Regions from separate parts of the Clostridioides sp. LIBA-6822 genome, predicted to be linked through region 1. Evidence: riboswitches for the same ligand, from Rfam matches in the RefSeq annotation. Region 1 holds a riboswitch; each other region holds the start of a gene.
What was found. A riboswitch is a leader RNA that binds a small molecule or an ion and turns the genes downstream of it on or off. The one in region 1 is predicted to bind cyclic di-GMP.
Positions count from the first base shown of each region.

Region 2: linked by a shared signal. The riboswitch ahead of ACTG48_RS18100 (Cys-Gln thioester bond-forming surface protein) and the one ahead of ACTG48_RS19700 (type II secretion system protein) in region 1 are both predicted to bind cyclic di-GMP.
Region 3: linked by a shared signal. The riboswitch ahead of ACTG48_RS01845 (flagellar basal body protein) and the one ahead of ACTG48_RS19700 (type II secretion system protein) in region 1 are both predicted to bind cyclic di-GMP.

Region 1 is NZ_CP196995.1:4,147,246-4,155,447, reverse strand. Features, by position in the region: gene purR (pur operon repressor) at 1-601, shown strand, start outside; gene spoVG (septation regulator SpoVG) at 757-1,035, shown strand; gene glmU (bifunctional UDP-N-acetylglucosamine diphosphorylase/glucosamine-1-phosphate N-acetyltransferase GlmU) at 1,248-2,627, shown strand; gene ACTG48_RS19705 (ribose-phosphate diphosphokinase) at 2,721-3,671, shown strand; cyclic di-GMP riboswitch class II at 4,513-4,598, shown strand; gene ACTG48_RS19700 (type II secretion system protein) at 4,759-5,268, shown strand; gene ACTG48_RS19695 (GspE/PulE family protein) at 5,415-7,091, shown strand; gene ACTG48_RS19690 (type II secretion system F family protein) at 7,103-8,202, shown strand, end outside.
Region 2 is NZ_CP196995.1:3,830,149-3,838,350, forward strand. Features, by position in the region: gene prdR (sigma-54 dependent transcriptional regulator PrdR) at 1-1,186, opposite strand, end outside; gene ACTG48_RS18100 (Cys-Gln thioester bond-forming surface protein) at 1,558-3,654, opposite strand; cyclic di-GMP riboswitch class II at 3,670-3,755, opposite strand; gene prdC (proline reductase-associated electron transfer protein PrdC) at 4,192-5,505, opposite strand; gene ACTG48_RS18110 (polysaccharide deacetylase family protein) at 5,894-6,658, opposite strand; gene ACTG48_RS18115 (alpha/beta-type small acid-soluble spore protein) at 6,949-7,152, shown strand; gene ACTG48_RS18120 (DUF4364 family protein) at 7,343-7,879, shown strand; gene ACTG48_RS18125 (YncE family protein) at 7,883-8,202, opposite strand, start outside.
Region 3 is NZ_CP196995.1:315,647-323,848, reverse strand. Features, by position in the region: gene fliG (flagellar motor switch protein FliG) at 1-436, opposite strand, end outside; gene fliF (flagellar basal-body MS-ring/collar protein FliF) at 449-1,999, opposite strand; gene fliE (flagellar hook-basal body complex protein FliE) at 2,024-2,341, opposite strand; gene flgC (flagellar basal body rod protein FlgC) at 2,351-2,755, opposite strand; gene ACTG48_RS01845 (flagellar basal body protein) at 2,763-3,080, opposite strand; cyclic di-GMP riboswitch class I at 3,487-3,577, opposite strand; gene ACTG48_RS01840 (GNAT family N-acetyltransferase) at 3,711-4,208, opposite strand; gene ACTG48_RS01835 (DegT/DnrJ/EryC1/StrS family aminotransferase) at 4,245-5,336, opposite strand; gene ACTG48_RS01830 (sugar 3,4-ketoisomerase) at 5,336-5,746, opposite strand; gene ACTG48_RS01825 (glycosyltransferase) at 5,826-7,430, opposite strand; gene ACTG48_RS01820 (DegT/DnrJ/EryC1/StrS family aminotransferase) at 7,465-8,202, opposite strand, start outside.

The sequences.
Region 1 (8,202 bases):
CAAGTCTAGAATATTATCTGGTGGTTTTTTATACTTGATTGATTTAATTTATGACCCTACAATAGCTGCTAAAATAGGAAAGATATTTGCCTCAAATATTGAGTATGTAGATGCAGATTATGTTGTGACAATGGAGACAAAAGGTATACCTATGGCACTTATGACTGCAAAAGCTATGAATTTACCTCTAGTTATAATAAGAAAAGATATAAAAGTATCAGAAGGTCCTACTCTTAGTATGACATATGTGAGTGGAAATAGAAGCTCTAAGGTTGAGAGTATGAGTTTGCCAAGAAAAGCCCTTAAGCCAGACAGTAAAGTTATAATTATAGATGATTTCATGAGGGGTGGAGGTACTATAAAAGGAATGGTAGACCTTATGAATGAATTTGGTGCAGAAGTTATAGGTACTGGAGTATTCATATCTACAACAAATCCTTCAGAAAAGATGGTAAAAGATTATATCTCATTAATTCAGTTGGATGTCAATGGAGATAAAATAGTAGTAGAGCCAAATTTAAAGACTTTTAAAGATGAATATAGAAATGAAGATTTAGATGAAGAAGATTCAGAATTTGAATTTGAGATAGATGAAGATTAATAAAAAAAATATTTAGAAAAATATGTAAAAATAAAAAGAGGATATCCCTAGTTGTTCATAGAATTACTTAAAAAACAGTTTATATTAATTTATTCCAGCGATAATAATTTTAATATAAATTAATTTCTGTCAAAATCAAAGGGGGATATTTTGGTATGAAGATAACTGACGTAAGAGTAAGAAAATTAACAGAAGAAGGTAAGATGAAATGCATAGTTTCAATAACTTTCGATAATTTGTTTGTAGTACATGATATAAAAGTTATAGAAGGCCATAATGGCCTATTTATAGCAATGCCTAGCAGAAAAGTAGGCGAAGGAAATTTCAGAGATATAGCTCATCCAATAAATGCAGAAATGAGACAAGTTTTAGAAGATGCAGTTTTACAAGCATATCATGAAGCATTAGTTCAATGGGAAGTAGCTGCTGAATAATAATAAATATATAAAATGGAGAGAGCCCGAACATTTAGGCTCTTTTTAAATGTAGAATTTGTATTAAAATATGTACTTTTTAGTAAAAAAGTGCTATATTATTAGTGATAATGTATATGTTGTATACAAATTGTCAAATAAATGTATTATAATGTATATTGATTGAGAGAATAATACGAATAAAATTAAATTAGATTGAATGGAGTGTATCAATGAACTTTAAAGCTATAATCCTTGCCGCAGGCAAAGGAACAAGAATGAAGTCTAAATACCCAAAAGTTATTCATAAAGTATGTGGAAAAGAAATGGTTAACCATATTATAGATGTTTCAAAAAAATCAGGTGTGAAAGATACTGTTGTGATTTTGGGGCATGAAGCTGATGTAGTAAAGGAAAAACTAGCAGAAGAAACTATAATAGCTATGCAAACAGAACAGCTTGGAACAGGACATGCTGTAAAGATGGCTAAAGAATATATTAATGATGAAGATATAATAGTTGTACTTTGTGGAGATACTCCACTTATAAAGGAAGAGACACTAAAAAAATTATTTGAATATCATATAGAAAATAAATATCATGCCACAGTTCTTACAACAAGAGTTGGAAATCCAACAGGTTATGGTAGAATAATAAGAGATAAGAAGGGCGACCTTCTTAGAATAGTGGAACAAAAAGATGCAAATTCAGAAGAAAAAATGATAAGTGAGATAAACTCTGGAATTTATTGTTTCAATGGTAAGAGCCTTAGAGAAGCATTGGATTTGTTAAATAATAACAATGCACAAGGCGAATATTATTTAACTGATACTGCTAAAATAATGAGAGATAAAGGTCTTAAAGTTGGTGCATTTGCAGGTTCAACTATTGAAGAGCTTATGGGTGTTAATTCAAGAGTAGAATTATCAAAAGCAGAAGAGATTATGAGAAGAAGAATAAATGAATCTCATATGGTAAATGGAGTGACTATAATAAACACTAACTCTACCTATATAGAATCTGATGTTGAGATAGGTAATGATACTATAATATATCCAGGTGTTATGTTACAAGGAAAAACAAAGATAGGTTCAGATTGTATAATTGGAATGAATTCATCTATAACAAACTCAGAAATAGGTGATGGTACAGAAGTAAAAAATTCAACTATAATTGATAGTAAAGTTGGAGAAAATACTACTATTGGTCCATATGCATATTTAAGACCAAAGAGTAACTTAGGAAACAATGTAAAAATAGGTGATTTTGTTGAAGTAAAAAATGCTATTATAGAAGATGGTTCAAAAGCATCTCATCTTTCTTACATAGGAGACGCACATGTTGGTAAAAATGTAAATATAGGATGTGGAGTAGTCTTTGTAAACTATGATGGTAAAAATAAGTTTAAATCAGTAGTAAAAGATAATGCATTTATAGGTTCAAATTCCAACCTAGTTGCACCAGTAGTTGTAGAAGAAAAAGGATACATAGCAACTGGTTCAACAATAACACATGATGTTCCAGATGGAGCTTTGGCAATAGCTAGAGAAAGACAAGTTATTAAAGAAGGTTGGGTAGAGAAGAAGAACCAAAAAGATGAAGAAGGTAAGTAAGTATTAGTTTATTATTTTGGCTAATAAATTTAGCTCGAAATTATTATAAATTATATTCATTAGGATTTTAAAATTTTCAGGAGGGTTACATAAATGAATACTAGCGGAAGCGAGATTAAAATTATTGCAGGTAATTCATCGAAAGAGTTAGCACAGAAAATAGCTGACTATATAGGTGTATCAGTGCTAGACTGTGAAGTAGGTACATTCAGTGATGGTGAAATATGTGTAAACATGAACGAGACAGTAAGAGGTTGTGATGTGTTTGTAGTACAATCTACTAATAGCCCAGTAAATGATAACTTAATGGAGTTATTAATCTTAATTGATGCATTAAAGAGAGCATCAGCAGGAAGAATAACAGCTGTTATTCCTTACTATGGATATGCAAGACAAGACAGAAAAGCTAAGGCAAGAGATCCAATCACTGCTAAATTAGTTGCAAACTTAATAACTGCTGCTGGAGCAGACAGAGTATTAACAATGGATTTACATGCAGCTCAAATACAAGGATACTTTGATATACCACTAGACCACTTATTAGGTGGAACAATATTAGCAGATTATTTCAATGAAAAGAAAATAGAAGATTTAGTAGTAGTATCTCCTGACTTAGGAAGTGTTACTAGATCAAGAAAATTTGCTAATTCTTTAAATGGAGAAGTGCCAATAGCTATAATAGATAAGAGAAGACCAAAAGCTAACGTATGTGAAGTTATGAACTTAATAGGTGATGTTAAAGGTAAAAATGTTATACTATTAGATGATATGATAGATACAGCTGGAACAATAGTTAATGCGGCAAATGCACTTAAAGAGTTTGGTGCAAAAGATGTTTATGCTTGTTGTACTCATGGTGTATTATCAGGACCAGCTATTGAGAGAATTTCTAATTCAGAGATAAGTGAGTTAATAGTTCTTGATACTATACAACTTCCTGAAGAAAAAAGAATAGATAAGATAAAGATAAAAACTGTAGCTCCTTTATTTGGAGATGCTATAAGAATGATATTCTCTAACGAATCAGTAAGTAAATTATTCTAATTTATTAGATTTATAAGAGTTGTTTAAAAGGATGTAAAACTTTTGAACAGCTCTTTTTTGATATTTTAATTTATATAGCTGTTTTTTATTTATTATAAGAGTGTATGTGATTTTAGAAAAATATTATGGTTTAAAATTTATGTATAGATACGTAAAAGAAATCTGGAAAAGCACATAAAAATATGAATATTATGAATATAAAAAATATTTGGAAAAAGTATTGAAAAATTTCAGATTATGTAGTATTATGTAAATATAAACAAAGAAAGAGGTGTTTCCAATGGGAAGGTCAGAAGATGAACCCCTAATACTTAAATGATTCAGTCACAATCTAGAAGGAATATAAAAGTCTATTGAAAGTTTATTTATAAGAATTGAAAATAGTATCTATTCTATATCTTTGATGTTTGTGAGAGGGTTCTGGATTATATAAAGTTACTGTAAAGAAAGTAATTTTGCACAATGAGCATATCTGTAAATGAAGAGTTTCATTTATATAGTGATTGTGGCTGAATCATAATTAAAAGAGATAGAATGTTTATAATAGATGATTTTAATAAAATACTATATTGTAATAGCTTCTAGCTTTCAAATAAATATTAGCAAAGGATGGAAATGACAATGATAAAACTAAATGATAATTTATAAATATCTCCTTACGATATATGATAATTGTAGGGAGATGTTTCTTTTTTTGTATAGTATAATTATTTGTATGAACTGTGTTTTAATATGTAAAAAATTGGTATATATAAATAATATAAACTTAGTTGATAAAATTTGGTAACTATTATATAATATAAGTGGATATGTATATATAATTATGCATTACCCTGAATTTAATAAAAATAGAAACGTTGATATATGTTCTGTGATTTGGGCGCCTTAGAACATATGGAGTTAGTGGTGCAACCGGCTATGGAATTGTATTTATTTATGGATACTTTTATTTTCATAGCATTTTTTGTTTTAAAATGGTTATATGCTAGAAATAAATCTGGTTAGTACGTGTAAATAATTTTACTTAGATTTTTAACCAGATATATTATAAGGAAGTATTAATTAAAAAATTTGAGGGGGAATAAAAATGAAGTTAAGAAAGAATAAAAAAGGTTTCACTTTAGTGGAATTATTGGTAGTAATTGCAATTATAGGTATATTAGCAGTAGTAGCAGTTCCAGCTTTATTTAGTAATATAAATAAGGCTAAGGTAGCAAGTGTTGAGTCTGATTATAGTTCAGTTAAAAGTGCAGCATTATCTTATTATTCAGATAAGAACACAATGCCACCTAGTGGTGAATTAGATGCATTAGAGACTTACATGGATACTCTTCCAGACAAAGCAGACATAGGAGGAGGATATAAATTACTTTTAGTTAATAATAAATTAGCATTAAAGATAGGTGATGGTACTGCTGCTGATGGAGTTACATTAACAAAAGCACAAATAGAGAAATTATTAAGTGATATAGGACCAAAGAAGATATACACAGAGAATACACTAAAAACTGAGTTACAAAAAAATTCAACATTAAAAGATGGGACTCTATATATAGTACTTATAGATAATGCTGAAATGGATTCAACAAATAATTAAAGTAATATTTTTACAAGAAATATTATAAATTCAATGAAAAATATGATAAAAAAGACAGGAAGAAAATCTTCCTGTCTTTTATACTATTTTCTTTAATATCCAATCACAAATGATGATATAATTGAGATAGTAAAGGAGTGAAATCTGTGGCTAAAAAAGTTAGAATAGGAGACAAACTGGTTGAAAAAGGATACATAACAGAAGACCAGCTTAAATGGGCATTATCAGAACAAAAAAACAGTGGAAAAAGACTAGGAGAATTTCTAGTACAAGAAGGTCTTATAGATAGTAACTTATTAATAAGTGTATTAAAAGAACTTTTGGATATAGAAAGTGTATTTTTAGAAGGAACAGAAATAGACACATTAGCTACAAAGATGGTTCCAGAAAATATATGTAAAAGATATGCTGTATTTCCATTCAAAATCGATGGAGACAAGATATGTCTAGCCATGTCAGACCCACAAGATAGAGAAGCAGTTCAAGATGTAAGACGTATGTCAGGTAAAGATGTAGAGATATTTATATCGAGTGCAGAAGATATAAACAAAGCAATAGGTCATGCTTATGCACATTCAGAAATAAATAAAGCTATGACTGAGTACAACAAAAACAGAACTGGTGGAGTAAGAGAAACAGTAATACTTGAAGAAGATGTAAATGCAGCTCCAATAGTAAGATTAGTAAACAACATACTAGAAAATGCTGTTAGAATGGAAGCAAGTGATATACATATAGAACAAAGTGAAAATTACATGCGTGTTAGATTTAGGATAGATGGAATGCTAAGGGAATATATGAGAATGAACTCAGCGCCATACAAAGCAGTAGTAAGTCGTATCAAAATAATGTCAGATATAAATATATCTGAAAAGAGAATCCCACAAGATGGCAGAATCTATTTAAAAGTGGATAACAAACCTATAGATTTTAGGGTTTCTACAATGCCAACTAATAGGGATGAAAAGATAGCCATGAGGGTTCTTGATAAAAGTAATTTTATGGTTAGTAAAGAAGTACTAGGAATAGATGAACATGGCTCTAAGATATATGACGAGTTGATAAACACTCCTTATGGACTTATATTGGTGGTTGGACCTACTGGAAGTGGAAAGACAACTACACTATATTCAATGTTAAATCAATTAAATACAGAAAATAGGAACCTCCTAACAATAGAAGACCCTATAGAGTATGAATTACCTGGTGTAAATCAATCTCAAATAAATGAAAAAGCAGGTCTTACCTTTGCCAGTGGACTTAGAGCTTTTATGCGTCAAGACCCAGATATAATAATGGTTGGGGAGATAAGAGATACTGAAACTGCAGAAATAGCAATTAGAGCTTCTCTTACAGGACATTTAGTTTTAAGTACACTACATGCAAATACAGCAGTTGGAGCAATTTCACGTCTTTTAGATATGGATGTAGAAAGTTTCTTGATAACATCATCCGTTTTAGGGGTAATATCTCAAAGACTTACAAGAAAAATATGTGAGCATTGTAGGGTTTCATATGAAGCAGACATTGGAGAAAAAAAGGCTCTTGGTATTGATGTAAATGAATCAGTAACTATTTATAAAGGAGAAGGCTGTGAAAGATGCAATAATACAGGATATAAGGGGCGTCTAGGTATATTTGAAATGCTTGAAATTACACCAGAAATAAAAGAGTTAATAGATTCATCTGCCAATCAAAGAGAAATTTTAAAGGTAGCTAGAAAACAAGGTATGATTAGTCTAAAAGAGGATATAGTTAAAAAGGTTTTAAATGGAAAGACAACAGTAGAAGAAATGATTAGAATAATTTTGATGACTGATTAAAGGATGATATTATGAAAAGTTTTAAGTATACAGTAATAAAAGAGGATGGAAAAAAACAAACTGATGTAATTGAAGCCAATGATTTTAATGAAGCTAGAAGTCTACTTAGAAAAAGAAATCTTAGAGTTCTCGAAATTAAAGAGAGCAAAAGTAAAAACATAAGCGTCTTTAATAGAAAGAGAAAAAAAGACTTAGGAGCTGACCAGATAAGCCACTTCTGTAGACAGTTTGCTATTATAGTATCTTCTGGTATAAATAGTATCTCAGGTCTAGAAACATTAGCTAGAAGGTCAACTAATGTTACCTTGAGAGAAGAGATTAATCGTATAGTAGCAGAAATAAAAATAGGTTCTACTATTGCAGATTCAATGCTTTCATCAAAATCAAAGTTTCCAAAATTACTTGGGGCTATGATAGCTACAGGTGAGGCTACTGGTAAATTAGATGAAGTACTAAAAAGTATGGCTTCATTTTATGATAGTGAACACAGGGTTAAGCAAAAGCTTAGAAATGCGGCAACATATCCATTAATAGTTTTGATTTCTTCCTTTGTAATGATTTTTATATTTACAGCATTTATGGTGCCTAAGATGGTTAATTCAATTACAACAGTAGGAGCATCTCTTCCACTTATAACAAGAATTGTTATGGGGTTTGGTGTGTTTATGAAGAATTTTTGGATAATAGTACTTCTAGCTATTATATTGTCTATTTACCAATTTAAGAAGTATCTAAAAACACCCATTGGTAGAGCACATAAAGATAGAGTCATAAATAAGATTCCTATTTTAGGAAAAGGAATAAACTGTATGGTGGCTACACGGTTTTCAAGAGCATTGTATCTATTTGTATCAACAGGATACCCTTTAGTTCAGGGGCTTGATTATATTATAGATAGTGTAAATAATACCATGGCAGAAAAGATTTTGGCATCAGCCAAAGATGGAATAACAAGAGGTGAGGGCTTAGCAGAGAACTTAGAAAGATATACATATTTTGATTCTGTGCTAGTACAGATGATAGCTATAGGGGAGCAGACAGGGGAGTTAGAGAATATAAGTAGACAGATGGCCGAATTCTATGAGTATGAATCCGAAATTTATTTAAATAG
Region 2 (8,202 bases), 320 kb from region 1:
TTCTTATTTCTTTTTCTTGCAACACTCTAAGCAACTTAGCCTGCATACTAAGAGGTAAATCAGCAATTTCATCTAAAAATACAGTTCCATCTTTTGCAAGTTCGAATATACCTATTCTACCTTTTTTACTTGCTCCAGTAAATGCACCTGATTCATACCCAAAAAATTCGCTTTCAAATAACTCATTTGGTATAGCACTACAGTTAACAGGTATAAACTGACCTTTCCTCTCACTATAATCATGAATAGCTCTTGCAAATACTTCTTTACCTGTACCACTTTCACCCCAGATAAATATACTACTATTAGTTCTAGCTACTTGTTTTGCAATCGCTTTCGATTTTTCTAATTTATAGCTTTTACCTAAAATTTTGTCAAAGCTACCTTTAGATAAGTTTTTAACTTCATTCTTTAAATATTTCAAAGTATCATTTACTTTTTCAAGCTCAAGAGCAAGTATCTTGGCTTCTGTAACATCAACCTCTGTACATACAACACCAATAAATTCTTCCTTATAAAATATAGGATTTGCATGAACTAACGCATACATATTTTCTTTTTTATCCGTAAAATATAAGTCACTCATACCGATTTTACTATTCAATACTTTCTCTGAGATAGTATTCTCCAAAAATTCGTTCATCGGTCGACCGACTATGTCTTCAGATTTTATATCATACCTTTCCTCCATAAACTTATTCCATAATATAACTACACCTTCGTTATTTATAGCACAAATTCCTTCTTTAATTTGTCCTATAATATATTTTAAAGTCAAACCATAGTCTTCTAAGTGCATATATAGATAATCTCTAATATGTTCTTGTTTTAATACACCAATAATTTTATTATCTCTAAGAACAGGAAGAATTCCTATATTTTTCAATATCATTATATCTCTACACTCATCTAAGGTTAAACCTTCGCTGACATATATTACATCCTTTTTCATTATAAGTTTTACTGTCTGGCCTTCATATTTCTTATGCATGTCATAAAGATTATGTATATCTGTCATAGATATAATACCTTTTAATTCACCAGATGAATCTATTACCATTAGAGTTTTTGTATTGCTTTTTATCATTTCTTTTATTGCATCTTCAATTCTTGTGTCTTCGTCTATAGTTGTAAATTTTGTATCCATTACCTCTTCTACTTTTTTTACTTCTGGTATCGAAAACATAAAGTCCCCCCTTTATAGTAGTACATCATCAAAACTTATTTATACATATTTATTCTAGCATATCATAATAACAATTTATTCAATAATTAATATTAAAATTTCTTAAGTGATTATTATACAGATTTCTAATACAAATTCATGTAAGTACTAAAATGAATACTTAAATCTATACAAATAAAATCAAATGAATTATACCTTTAGTATGTTATTTTTTCAATACTATTTTCACCTTCAAATTATTTTTCTATTCATAAAACAGTTAACATCCATTTTAAAAAAGATTATATTTACATAAAAAAATGCCTCAAAATGATTTTTAAATCAATTTGAGACAATATATTTTAAAACTTAATAATAAGCAGTATTCCGTATTAATTTTTTACTCTTTTAGCTTGATATACCAATCCACAAATTGCTATAACACCAATAAGTATATATGGCATTATTTGCGTTTCATCACCTGTTTTTGGTGATTTTACCACTATATCATGTGATGGTGGCACTGGTGGGTTTACTATTGTATCATTTTTTGATGGTACTGATGTATTTTCTACTATATCACTTGATGGTGGTACTGGTGGATTTATCACTGTATCACCTGATGGTGGTATTGGTGGATTTATCACTGTATCATCTGATGGTGGTATTGGTGGATTTATCACTGTATCATCTGATGGTGGTACTGGTGGATTTATCACTGTGTCATCTGATGGTGGTGATGGCTTAGGTTTATGCCCGTTTGAGTCATTATTATCATTATTTGGTGGTATTGGCGGATTTACATCTGGGTCTCCATCCGTTGGTACATCTATATTGAAATCAACTACTTCACCACTTTTTTGTTCTATTGTATAGCTCAATAAATTTTGCTTACTAGCTGGTAATACAGATGAGTGGTCTTTTTCTCCAAAATCAAAAACTGTCTTAAAATATTGAATGGCTTTTGGGAAAATATAATCATAAGATAATGCAGATACCTTATCTTTTACATCTGGCTTATCTATGCTCTTAAGTTTAAACTTTTGTTGTGTTGAAATCTCTACTTCACCTGTACCTATTACATTTCCGTTTTCATCATAAGCAGTTACTCCATCTGGTAATTTCAACTTAACCACACCACTGTAGCCTACTAGAGCTATAGATTCTGTTTCATAAGTTCCATCTTGAATTTTATCAAATTTAATATCAGTTAAACCACTACTTAAACTAGGTTTTCCTGTATCATTTGGCTTTAACTCATTACGACCAGCTTCTAATAATGCTTCTAAATAAGCTTTTGTATTTATTTGAGCTTCCTTGTCTTTCAGATATTTAGCTTTTTCTTCTTCAGTATTTGCATTCTCTATCAATCTATCATAAGAATCTATAAGAGTTTGATAAAGCTTAAGTCTCTCTTGCTCATTCATTTGCCCAAGCATAATCCAAATTGCATCTTGAGTTGCAAAATGAATCATACCTTCATATTCTTTTCCACCTAAATTAAATTGTTGCTTATATCCAAATCCATCAAACTCAGAACCTGCATATAGTATAGATTTAATTGCATCTTCATTTTTATTTTCTTGACCATTAAAATCTTCTGCTGGTAAGTATGGACTCTTATTTTTATTACTTGGAGATTTTAAATGATTATTGTAACAAAATGCAGTTTGTTCTCCATCTTCACCTTCTATTACATATTTACCATACTTATGGCTTGCACCTATAAGACCCTCTATTACATAATCGAAAGTTAAAGTTTTTGTAATATCATCAAATCTTAAATCAAAATAAGGTCTATTTGAACCATCTGTTTCTTTTAATAAACAACTATTCTTTACTTTTGAATTTTTATTATTAGACCAAAAGCTAGTATTTCCATCTCGTGAAGTAAGTACCTCATAAATTTCTGACTGTTCATCTGTTTTTACATCATTTTCGTCTTCCCAGAAATTATATACAATCTTATTTATTTGAGATACAGTAAGATTAAGAATATCTTCAATGTTCTTCTTCAAACTCATTTCTTCCACTTCTAATTTTTCTTCTTCTGATGGTATCATTTCATTTGGTACTTCTTCTAATGATGGTTTATCCCCATCTGGTGTCTCTCCTACTGTTGGTTTTTCTCCATCTGGCGTCTCTCCTACTGTTGGCTTCTCTCCATCTGGTGTTTCTCCTATTGTTGGTTTGTCTCCATCTGGCGTCTCTTCTACTGTTGGTTTCTCTCCATCTGGCGTCTCTCCTACTGTTGGTTTATCCCCATCTGGTGTCTCTTCTACTGTTGGTTTGTCTCCATCTGGCGTCTCTCCTACTGTTGGCTTCTCTCCATCTGGTGTTTCTCCTACTGTTGGTTTCTCTCCATCGAGTATTATATCTTTTCCATCTACTTCGTCAGCATAAGATATTATTGGTGCAAATGCAGTAAATGCTATACTAAAAGCAATTACTAAACTAATTATACTTGATTTTTTAATTTTTATTTTCAAGATTTTCCTCCTATTTATATTTATAGCAGGTTGCACTACTAACTCCATATATCTTTTAAGTGCCCAGGTTTAAGATATACTTCACAGTTTCTATAAATAGGTTTTTAGTAATTTTTAATTCTTATTTTTAAGTATTTTAAGTGCACTTTTTATGAATATCCTAAAATATAATCTTATTATTTAAGATATTCTTGATTAATAAAAGACAAAAATATATTTTCACACTAAAAAAGATACCATAGAGTATCTTGATATAACACAAAAACTTTACCCTGTTGGATGATTGACTTCATTAAATTTTTACTTGTCAATATGGCCACATATTTGAGTCTTTATTTTTGTCTAATATAATTTTAATAGCTATTTCCATCATTATACATTATGCATTACCTTTTGTCTATTTCTTCCATATTATTTATATTATTCCATAATCTTATCGTCATATTGCAACAAAAAACATCCTTAAAGTAATTTTTCAAACTTTTCTAAGGATGTTTTTTTCATATATTTTTATATTATATTATTATTTATATTATATTATTTTATTTTTAATCTTACGTCACCTTTTATTCTTCTTATTAATGGGTGATTAACTGTTCTCATTACATGGTCAGTAATATGATATACACCTAATTTTAATTTTGGTGCAGAACCCATTACTGTGTTACTACAGTCAGTACAGTTTCCTATTAATATAACTTCTGCTCCAGCTTTCTTAAATTCTATACATTTTTGAGCTTGTCCTGGACAGTGTCCTGGATTTTCACATTTTAATGCACCTTTAATTTCTTGAGCTTGTTTACATTTTTGAACTGATACTATATCAGTAACTCCCATTTTAGCTGCTATGTCTCTCATTCTTTCTTCATTAGGTCCACATGCACAGACTAAAAGACCCATTTTTCTCTTTTCATTAACAAATGGCATAGTAACTATTATACCACCACTAGTTTTAGTTATTGGAGTATCTAAAGTAGTAGCTTTACCAGTGAAAGGTCCTCCTAAGATTATCTCTCCGTATTCACCTTTTATTCCACCAGCTCTTTCAATTAATTCTCCAACAGTAGTTCCGATAGGTACATCTTCAAATACTATAGATTCTTTTCCACTGTTTAATTGTCCAACTACAGTTACATTTTTAGATATAACTGGTCTTTTTTGCTCAACAGCTTCTACTATTCTAGTTAATGTCTCTACATTTATTACTACTGCATTAGCTTCTGAAGGTAATTGAGTTGGCTCAAGTAATTTACCTAGAACATCTCTTACTATCGCTCTCTCTTCTCCCATTGGGTACATGTCAACTAGTTCTGCAACTTCTATGTTATCTCCTGGCTTTATTACTTTTTTGAATGCTGCTATTGCTTCTGGATGCTTGCTTTTTATTGCTAGCATACCTTTTCCAGCATTAGTAACTTCCATAGCGTATTTTATACCTTGATAAACTATTTCTGGTCTTTCTTCTATTTCTTTTATGTTGTGAGCTAATAAAGGTTCACATTCAGCTGCATTTGCTAATATTGTTCCACCTTTTAAATCTATGTTTAATTTTATATGAGTAGGGAATCCTGCTCCACCCATTCCTACAACTCCAGCTTCTTTAATTAAGTCAAGTATACTTTCTCCTTTTAATGGTTCAAAAGTATCATCTTGTACTTCATCAGCTTCGATTACTATAGCTTGGTCATTTATTTCACTTATTTTTCCACTAACACTGGCATAAATATTTGCCCCTAATCCAGCTGGTTCTGCGATTAGAGTTCCTTTTTTTACTACATCTCCAACACTTACTACTGGTTTATCTGGACCACCAACGTGTTGTTTTAATAAAATAGAATATAGTTTGTTCAACTAGTACGCCCCCTTAAGTATATTAATTTTTTTATAAGCTGTTCAAATAATGTTAATGTTGTTTTTCTATTACAATGTCTTAACATATTGTTTATTTCTATAGAACATATCGCTTATTAACAAAGCAATTTCTATGCCAACTTTTAAACAAACTTATATCCTTTGAAAATACTGTCTTACAGCATTCATAACTTATTTAAAATATTTAAACTTATTTTAAATAAGTCAATTATTAGACACTTTTTTAATTAATTTAATCTATAATTATTGATATCGCATACATGCATAAAAAGTGTCAAAAAATAGACACCGTCTTTTTATCGACACTTTTCTAACATATATTATATAATTTACCACAACTTTACTTAAAATATACATTTATTACTTATTAATTCCTAGGTTTTTGCACTCCATTAGAGTCAACTATGTAATTATCTTTATATAGTAAGTCTGATACCTTTACTAAATTGTATCCATCTTTTTTAAGTTTACTTATTATAGTGTCCAAGTAGTTATCTACATCATTTATATTAGCATGAAATAAAACTATTGAACCAGGTTGAGATTCTTTTATTACTTTTTCAATTACGTGGTTTGGTCCAAGCTCTTTCCAGTCTATAGAATCCACATCCCACTTAATTACTTTATAACCTAAATCACTACAAATGTCCATAGCTTTGTTGTTTACATCTCCAAAAGGTGGTCTAAACAGATTGGTCTTTTTCCCTGTTATATTAAATATCTTTCCCGATGTCGTTTCTATTTCTTTTGTTATATCTTCTTTTGATATTTCTTTCAAATTAGCATGGGTATTTGAATGGTTTCCAATTTCATGACCTCTTTCATCTATAGCCTTTACAATATCTTCATTATCATCAACCCAACTACCAACTAGAAAAAAAGTAGCTTTTATATTATGTTTATCTAAAGTATTTAGAATTTCATCCATATTATTAGTTCCCCATGCCACGTCAAAACTTAAAGCTATTTTTTTCTCATTTGTATCAACTTTATATATAGGCATTTTTGAGTTGTCAGATTTAGAACATATGTACTTTATTCCACAAACAAAAGCAAATATTAATACTAATAATAATGAAAAAAATAAAACACTATATATCAAAGCTTTAGTTCTTTTAACTTCTCTTTTCATACTATTCCCCCTTTTAGATAATTTCTTCTATATTTAAAATTTATTTTTTTTTAGCTCAAAAAAGTACTGTAATATTTAATTTATAGGACAATAAAGAAAAAAACAAAGTCTATCTTGACCCAGTTAAATGCTCTAAAATACTCATTTATTTAATTTTTTTATATTTTTTACATTTTTACCTTTATTTTTCTGTATATATTGTTTTTATTTTGGAGAAATTAGTATTAACATCACATAAATAAAAGTGTTGTTAGACATCATAAACTAATTATTTGAGGAGGAAATTTACTATGTCAAATTCAAACAGAACAGTAGTGCCAGAAGCAAAAGCTGCTTTAAACCAAATGAAATTAGAAATAGCTAACGAAATAGGTTTATCTAACTATGAGAACATAGACAAAGGTAACTTAACAGCTAGAGAAAATGGATATGTTGGTGGATACATGACTAAGAAATTAGTTGAAATGGCTGAAAGACAAATGGCTGGAAAATAGATAGTAAATTTTGACACCTGGGTATCAACAGGGCTGCTAATTAGCAGCCCTATTTCTCTGTATTTATTTATAAAATTAATTTTATATGATTTGTTAAAGATTAATAATACTATACAAATTGTTCTTTTAATTTTGTATAAATTAGTTTAATATATTATATATAGAAATAGTTTGACGGAGGATGATATTTATGTTTGAAAACTCGTCTGAAGAATTAGCGTATCATAAACTTTTAATTTTATATATCTTAGAAAAAATTAAAATGGATTTAACTAATTCTCAAATAACTCAAGTAGTATTAGAGACTGAAATGATGAATTACTTCTCATTACAACAGCTTTTATCTCAGCTTATGGAATCTAAGTTTTTGACTACATATAAAGACTCTGACAGAGAATATTATGCTCTTACTCAAAGAGGCGTAGAAAGTCTAGAATACTTCTTTAATCGAATACCTACTAGTGTTACAGAAAAAATAGACAAGTATATAGATTCTAATAAAGAAAATTTACTAGCAGATACTCAAGTAAAGTCTAGTTTCGTAAAGCAAAGTGATAATGAATTTATTGTAAACCTTAGAGTCATAGAAAATCAGTCTAACTTAATAGATTTAAATCTAAATGTTTCATCAGAGAAACAAGCAAAACTTATTTGCAACAACTGGAAAAATAATGCATCTTATATGTATGCCGAAGTTATCGACTTACTTATAAGAGACATACATTAAAGCCTACAAACAAATTATAGTTGTAGGCTCTTTTCCTACCTTGATTTCTTTTATTAATTTATTATTTGCGGTTTCGTAAACTTTCACTGAGTTTTCTTGTGTGTCTGATACAAATAATAACTTTTCATCTTTAGATACTTCTAATCCCTGAGGAATTCCATTTATCTCAATATTTCCAATATATCTACTTGTTGTATAATCTAAAATTCTCACATTATTATAACCCAAGTCAGCAACATAAACTTTTTTGCCACTATAATTAAATCTTATTTCCACTGGTAATAAGAATTCATATAATACCTTTTTTATATCCATGCTTACTT
Region 3 (8,202 bases), 520 kb from region 1:
GTATTTCTAATATCTTCTTTGCATCTAGATTTATAATATGTTTAAAAGGCTTTGTACTTGTATCCATTGATATGCCTTCAAGTAATTTATTTGCTTTAACATTTCCCAAAGCATTACTTAGTAATTCTCTTGCATATTCTAGTCCACCTTCTATAACATAATCTTTTGCTTTATTTATTTCTACAAACTCTTTTAATATTTCTCTTCTTTCTTTTGAAGCTATAGAAGAAATATTTGCAATTTCCAAACCTATTTTTTGAACCTGTTTATCTGGAAGACTTTTTATTATATCACTAGACACAGTTGGTCCTAATGTCATTAAAAGTACAGCAGCTTTTTTTAAACCTTCGCCTTCTATTTTTTCATTTTGCTCTTTTTCATTTTCACTTATATCACTTAAGTCAAATGCACTAACATTTGTAATTTCTGTGGACACATTCTATCCCCCTTACTCATTTAACCAAGTCTTTATTATTTCTGTTACTTGGTCTGGTTTTTCTTCTGCATACATTTTAACAGCTTCCTCTAATGTCAATTCTGGATCATCCCCTAATAGAGGATTATCTTTTTTATCAACAGTACCAGAATTAGCACTATAAACTTCATCCTCATAATCCATATCTTCTTGTTCACTTCTCTTCTTATATATTAAGTATCCAATGGCACCTACTGCAACAACTGCCACTACTCCAATAACTGCCTTCATTATATTAGCTTTGAAACCTTCTTTTTTAATCTCTTCCAGTTCTTGTTTAGCCTCGGCTTTTCCTTTAGGGTCAAAGACCATTGAAACAACACTAAGAGTATCTCCCCTCGCTCCATCCATACCTATAGCATTATTAACAATATCTTCTACATCAGCTTGAACACCTTTAGCTATTTTTCCATCTATAGCAACAGAAGCTGTCAATCTTTTAAGTTCTCCTGGTGCAACTATCGTATGAGTTTCAATCTTACCTGTCTCATATTCAAAGCTCTCATCCAAACTATCTTCTGTGTTAGTGCCATTTTTATTTCCTTGATTATTCATATTAGCATCTACACCTTGGACATTATTTGTCGCAGATTTAGATGAATTTTTTGACCTTGTTTCTTTTATTGCAACTTTATCAGGGTCAATCTTTATTTCAGTTTTTTCAGCTGTATCAAAACTTAAATCAGCATTTACTGTAGCTTTTACTTTGCCTGTCCCAAATATTGGTTCTAACATTTCCAAAATAGACTTTTCTAATTGTTTATTCAATGCTTGTTCAGATGCCTTATTTTTATCAACACTAATACCACCATTTATTGGTTGATTATTTTCATCAACTTCTTCATCGTCTAAGATACCTTCTGATAATAAATTCATCTTATTATCAATAACTTGAACATTTTTTTCTGGTATATTTGTAACACTTCCTGATACAAGTGCCATAACAGATTTTATTTGATTTTTTTCTAAGGTTGTTCCTGGTTTTAACATTAAGTAAACTGCTGCACTTCCTGGAACTGCCTCTTTCTCAAACACTGATGATTCTCCAAATGTTATATGTACTCTAGTATCTTCCACTTGTGGAAAACTCTTGATTGTTTTTTCTATTTCACCTTGTATGATTCTTTGCTTCTTAATTTGAAACTCTTCATCAGTAAGCCCTATAGATGAACTATCATCCATTAGTGCAAATCCTTTAGAACCACCTGTAAGACTTGGAGCTAACTCCAGTCTCAATTTATCAACTTCTGTTCTAGGCACATAAATTGTGCTTCCTTTTACCTTAGTATCTATCTTTCTAGACTCTAATTCTGCTGATATATCTGCAGCATCTTGAACATCTAGTTCTGAAAATAAGACTGCATACTTATTTTTACTTGCAGATATTGCTGTAAATACTAGCGCTAAACATATAGCAACAATCCCTATACCTAATGCTATCTTGGTCCCTTTTTTTAAAGAACCTATTTTTGTCCTAGTTTTAGCAACTTGCTCCTTAATCTTATTTTTAAAACTGGTTATCATTGATTATTACTCCTGTTCAAAAGGCTAAATTTGTACTTTATTCATTTCTTGATATGCATCATGAATCTTGTTTCTAACTTCTATTAGATATTGCATAGATAGTTGTGCTTCTTGACCTTTTAACATAACTTCATGCATAGAAACATCTTCGCCTTTTATAAATTTTTCTTTCATATTATCTGCTGTCACTTGTTGAAAATTGACTTTGTCTATAGTATCTATTATTACATCTTCAAAATTCTTTTTTTCTTCTTTATTATTAAGATTTAATGGTTTTATTTCTCCAACTAAATTATCTAACTTTGCACCTTGCATTAAATTGTTAATTTGTGTAATTGGCATAATTTATCCCTACTTTCCTATTTCCAAAGCTTTAGATATCATAGACTTCTGAGCATTCAGTGTATCTATGTTGGAATCATATGCTCGTGAAGCTGTTATTAAATCTGTCATTTCAACTAATATATTTACATTTGGATATTCTACATATCCATTTGGCTTTGCATCTGGATGAGCTGGGTCATATACTTCTTTAAGAGGTGATTTGTCATCTTCAACAGATGTGACTTTTACTCCTAACATACCTAATTTATTATCATAGTTTTCTTCAAATGAAACAACTTTTCTCCTATATGCTTCTCCATTTGGACCTCTTGTAGCATTTATATTAGCTACATTTGATGATATGATATCCATTTTCAAACTTTCTGCTGTTAATCCACTAGCAGAGATTTCCATTCCACTGAACACACTCATCTTCTAGTTACCTCCCACCTATTATTGATTTAGTCATTGCGATTTTGCCATTTGCAAAACCTATTAAAGCATTATATTGCAGTGTTGTCATTGCTTGCTTTACTTTCTCTTCTTCTATATCTACATTATTGCCATCTACTCTTAACCCTTTGGAATTGTCTATTTTTTCTTCTATTTTTGGCATGGCCTCATTTAATGTTTCTTCAAAAGTTACATAATGTTTTTTGTAACCTTCAGTATTTATATTTGCTATATTATTTGCTATTGTTTGACTTCTTAGATTAGTTGCATCTAATCCCATTTTTATAATGTCATATGTATTCATACTCACCCCTCCTCAAAATATATTTATTTGCTATATTTAATGATTAAAAAATGAAGTTGCTATATTACAAAAAATGACTTCTTTGTCCATTTAAATCTATTGCAATTCTATTACATTAATATAATAATGTATCATTTTAGTGAGAAATCTAATTTAAATTTAATTAACTTCAATAAAAATAAAAAAAAATTTTAATATGTATTTAATTTTTTCTTTGTAAAGTTGCCTTTTTTTGTAAAATAGCAACTTTTTCAGATAGTTTTTCTTTATTTCTTGTTATAATTGGTAAAATATGTTATTATATGTATTTTCTACTGTAATAAAGTAATTTTTCCATAATAAAATGACCGCCAAAAAAGCAGTCACTTCGACTAATCCTACGTATACAATTATACTTAGGACTCTTTTTGGCAACTGGCTAGCATAGTTCGCATATACAAACTTTAGCCCCTATAGCTTTGCGTCACTAGATTTCTCTAGTTTTGCCTATTTAGTTTTAATTTAAGTATACAATAAATGATAAAATTTTTAAACATTTTTATCATATTTTATATTATTATTTTATAACTATTATCAAAAAATCTAATCTAGTAAAAAATAACCCTATACTTTTTATATCATATACTCTTTCTATGTGCTTAAATAATTAAAAATTGAATACCATTTTATATTCATGAACATATTGTTTAAAAATATATGCTCTCTAAACTCTCCTTCATATATAAATCCCATTTTCTCATAAAATCTTATAGCTCTCTCATTGTGTGAGTAAACATTCAAATAAACTTTTTTCAGATTAAGATTTTCAAAAGCAATTTTTAATATTTCTTCTGTACCCATCTTAGCTACACTCTTTCCAATAGCTTTTTTTCTTAATACTATAGCATATTCTGCGTTTCTATTAATATAGTCTATATTCTTTAAACTAACAGTTCCAAGATATTCATCTGAATCATCAACAATTGCCATATGAATACTTCTATTAGTATAACTATTTAAAACAAATTCCTCTATTTTATTTTTATCCATATCATTAAAATTTATTTTAAAATTTTTATTTATGTCATCATCCTTCATCCATTCGAGCATTAAACCTATGTCTCTTATATCAAGCCTTCTAATTTTCATATTATTACACCTACTTTAATTTTATACTTTAAAAACCTAGTACTTATTTATAGCATCTATTATGACATCTATATCCTGTTTATTTAAGTATGGATATATTGGCAAACTTAAAACTTCTTCTGATATAAGTTCTGATACCTTGAGTATCCCTGTTAGATTACTAAATTCTGAATATGCCTTCTGTTTATGTATAGGTATTGGATAGTGTATCATAGTCTCTATATTTTTTTGATAGAGATAATCTCTTAATTTATCTCTATGCTTTGTCCTTATTACAAATTGATGCCATGACGGCTTTGTATCATCTAAAACCTTTGGTAATATTATTTTTGAGTTATCTATTCCCTCTAAATAATATCTAGCTACATCGCTTCTATAGCCGTTAAACTTATCTAAATACTTTAATTTTATATTTAAAACTGAAGCTTGTACCTCATCAAGTCTTGAATTCTTCCCTTTATATTTATTATAATATTTCTTTTCTGAACCATAGTTTCGTAAAACTCTTATCTTTTCAGATACATCCCTATCATTAGTGGTAATTGCTCCTGCATCTCCAAGTGAACCTATATTTTTACCAGGATAAAAACTTATACCTGCAGCATCGCCTAAGTTCCCAGTTCTCTTATTTTTATACAATGCTCCTTGAGCTTGTGCATTGTCTTCTATTAATTTCAAATTATATTTTCTAGTTATTTCCTTTATTGAATCCATATCAGCTGGTTGTCCATATAAATGAACTGCTATTATGGCCTTAGTTTTATTTGTTATTTTATCTTCTATCAAATTGGCATCTATATTATAAGTGTTGCAATCTGGTTCTACTAATATAGGAGTAGCTCCGACATTGCTTACAGCCAGAGCAGTTGCTATATATGTGTTGGCTGGTATTATAACTTCATCTCCAACTCCAATATCATATGCTTTTAAAATCAATTCCAATGAATCTAATCCATTACCTACACCAATACAAAATTCAGTTTCACAATATCTTGAAAAGTTTTTTTCAAATTCATGTACCATTTCTCCTAATATAAAATAATTTGAATCATACACCTTTTCAATATTAGATAATATCTCTGTTTTTAAATTTTTATGCATTGGCTTCATATCTAAAAATTTTATCATTATATATTGCTCCTTACATATCTTAGAAATTCATCGTAATCTCTTATATAATCACTCTCATCATAAAAATCGGATGCTAGAACAATTAATAGAGTATCTTCCTTGTAACCAGACATCTCATGCCATATATTTTTACCTATAAATAAACCTTCATTAGGATTATCTAATAAAAAGGTTTCTTCTTTTACACCATCACTGCACTTAACTTTTAATTTTCCTTTTAGACAAATTAGTACTTGTTTGAGGGTTTTATGAGCATGTAAACCTCTTTTGATTGTATTAGGAACATTATATGTATAATATGTCCTTTTGATATCAAATGGTATATTTTTATATGATTCTAATGAAACTAAATATCCTATATCATGACTTCCAATAGGATTCCATTCTATTAAGTAGCATTTATCCATAATTTCACCTTATTTCTTTCTTAACACTATATTTAATATAATATATACAAACTTTTATTTTTTATTTTTATTAATGAATTTAGCTTTTATTTTCTATTACTATATTACATTCTTCCAACAATTTATCCATATCATATTTTAATATATTATATTCATTAAAATTGTTTTCACTTGACATATGTTTATAAAATAATTCTATTAAGTAAAAGTTTTTTTGATACCAAGATGCTTTTAATTCATCAAGTTGTTTCTGATATTTAATAAATAGTTTATTTTTATAACAATACTCTATTATGTTATACCAATCTGGAGCAGACCCACTAATTATAAATAAGTTATTACTATTTTGCTGGTCACTAGTTCTAAATGAACTTAAAACTTCGTGTAGGTATATCATATTTCCTCTTTGCAATAGTTTTATCCATGCAACCACATCACCCAATGCATGTATATACTTACCTTCTAAAGTAAGTATTTCTTTATCTTGTAAAATATTTTTAAAAACAACCATTGATGGTGCACCAATAAAATTTTCAAGTTTTGTTAAAGTTTCTTTTATTACATCTTCTCCTAACATTTTAATATCTTTTTCTGGGGAGATTGAGTGTGTTCTTACTACATCACCATTCCCATTTATATAATTCAAGCTAGAAGTAGCCAACACTAATGATTCGTCATTAATTAAATAAGACATCATTTTTTCAATTCTAGTTTCACTATATAAATCATCATGAAATAAAAAACTTATATAACTTCCATTTGCTAAATTCACTAAATTTTCTGAGTTTCTTATTCCGCTTCCTCCTAATGGCTTAGGATTTTTAATATACTTTATATTATCATGATATTTCATATAGGATTTCACTAGATTTTCTACATCATTAGTGGTACTATCATCACCTATAATTATTTCAATTTTTTTATAGGTCTGATTTAGAGCAGATTTCAGTGCTTGTTCAAAAAATATAGTTTGATTATATGCTGGCATTAAGATACTTACTAGAGGTAAATTTGAATATAATTCTTTTTCATATTCCTTTATAAATTTTTTTCTATAATTTTCATAAGATTCAGTTCTTTCGATTTTCTCTCCATTATATATACACCAAGCTTTTTTCATATTTGGAATGGCCACCTCATATTTTTTTCTTTTAAACTCCATACTCTGAGATGTATCATAAAAGTAAACTCCATCAAAAATATCATCTCTCCATTTAACATCATATTGAGTAGCCATCATCATTCCATCTATCGCTTCTACTATCTCATAATCACCTTCAATAGGGTTTTCATTTAAAACAGCCATACTTCCAAACAAAGTAGAATAAATATTTACCACTCTGCTTTCCTCTAATTCCCACCATTCACCACTTGTAGGTAGTTTTTTTATACCAGCAATACCTATCATTCCAATGCTTTTATTTTTATTAAATAGCTCTAAAATATCAAATATAAAATTCTTATTTATTATAAGTGTATCTTCATCAATATACACCTTATATTTTGCATTTGTTTTTTCTAAAGCCATGTTGTATCCAACTGGTTGACATAAGACATCTCTTAAGCCAAGTATTTCTATACTAAAACCACTTGGTATATTCAAATGATTTATATAAAAAACACATTCTTCATAATTTCTTTCATTACTTACACATGTTATAAAACATAATTTTGTAGAATCCATATTCAGCTCCCTTTTTAGATTAATATAAATAACTTTAACCCTTCTTTGTAAATTTATTTATTTCTTCTACTATGTACTTTATATCTTCTTTTGTTAAATACATATGAAGTGGTAAAGAAATTATTCTTTTGGACACTTTGTTGGCATTTGGACACTTACCATAATCATATGAGTACATTTTATACTCCGTATTGTCTCTATAATGTACCCCTGGATAAATTTCTGCTTTATTTAAAGCTAACATAAGATTATCTCTATCATCCACTTCTATTGCATAAATGTGATAAGAACACTCATCACTATAGGAAGCTGGTACTGGTTTTACATCGGGATTACTTGCAAAAAGTTCATCATAATATTTACATAATTCTCTTCTATACTCATTGTCTGAATCCAAATATTTTAGTTGTACCAAAGCAATTGCTGCCATTATTGAGTTTCCATGGTTCTTGAATCCTAAATATTCGACATCGTATTCCCATTTATATATACCTTCACTACTACTTCTTGTATAAGTATCCTTATTTATTCCAAGCCAAGTAAATTTCCTGCACATACAATCTAAATCTTCATTGTTAAAACAAATCATTCCACTATCAGCTGTTGGTAAATTTTTTACTGCTTGATAAGAATACACTGCTACATCTACCCCATCTAATGTTCCTGGAAATACACCTTCTATTCTAGTACCTGACATATGAGCAGCATCTAAAATTAACTTCAAATTATATTCCTTACATATTTTTATTATTTCTTTAAGTCTACCTACTCT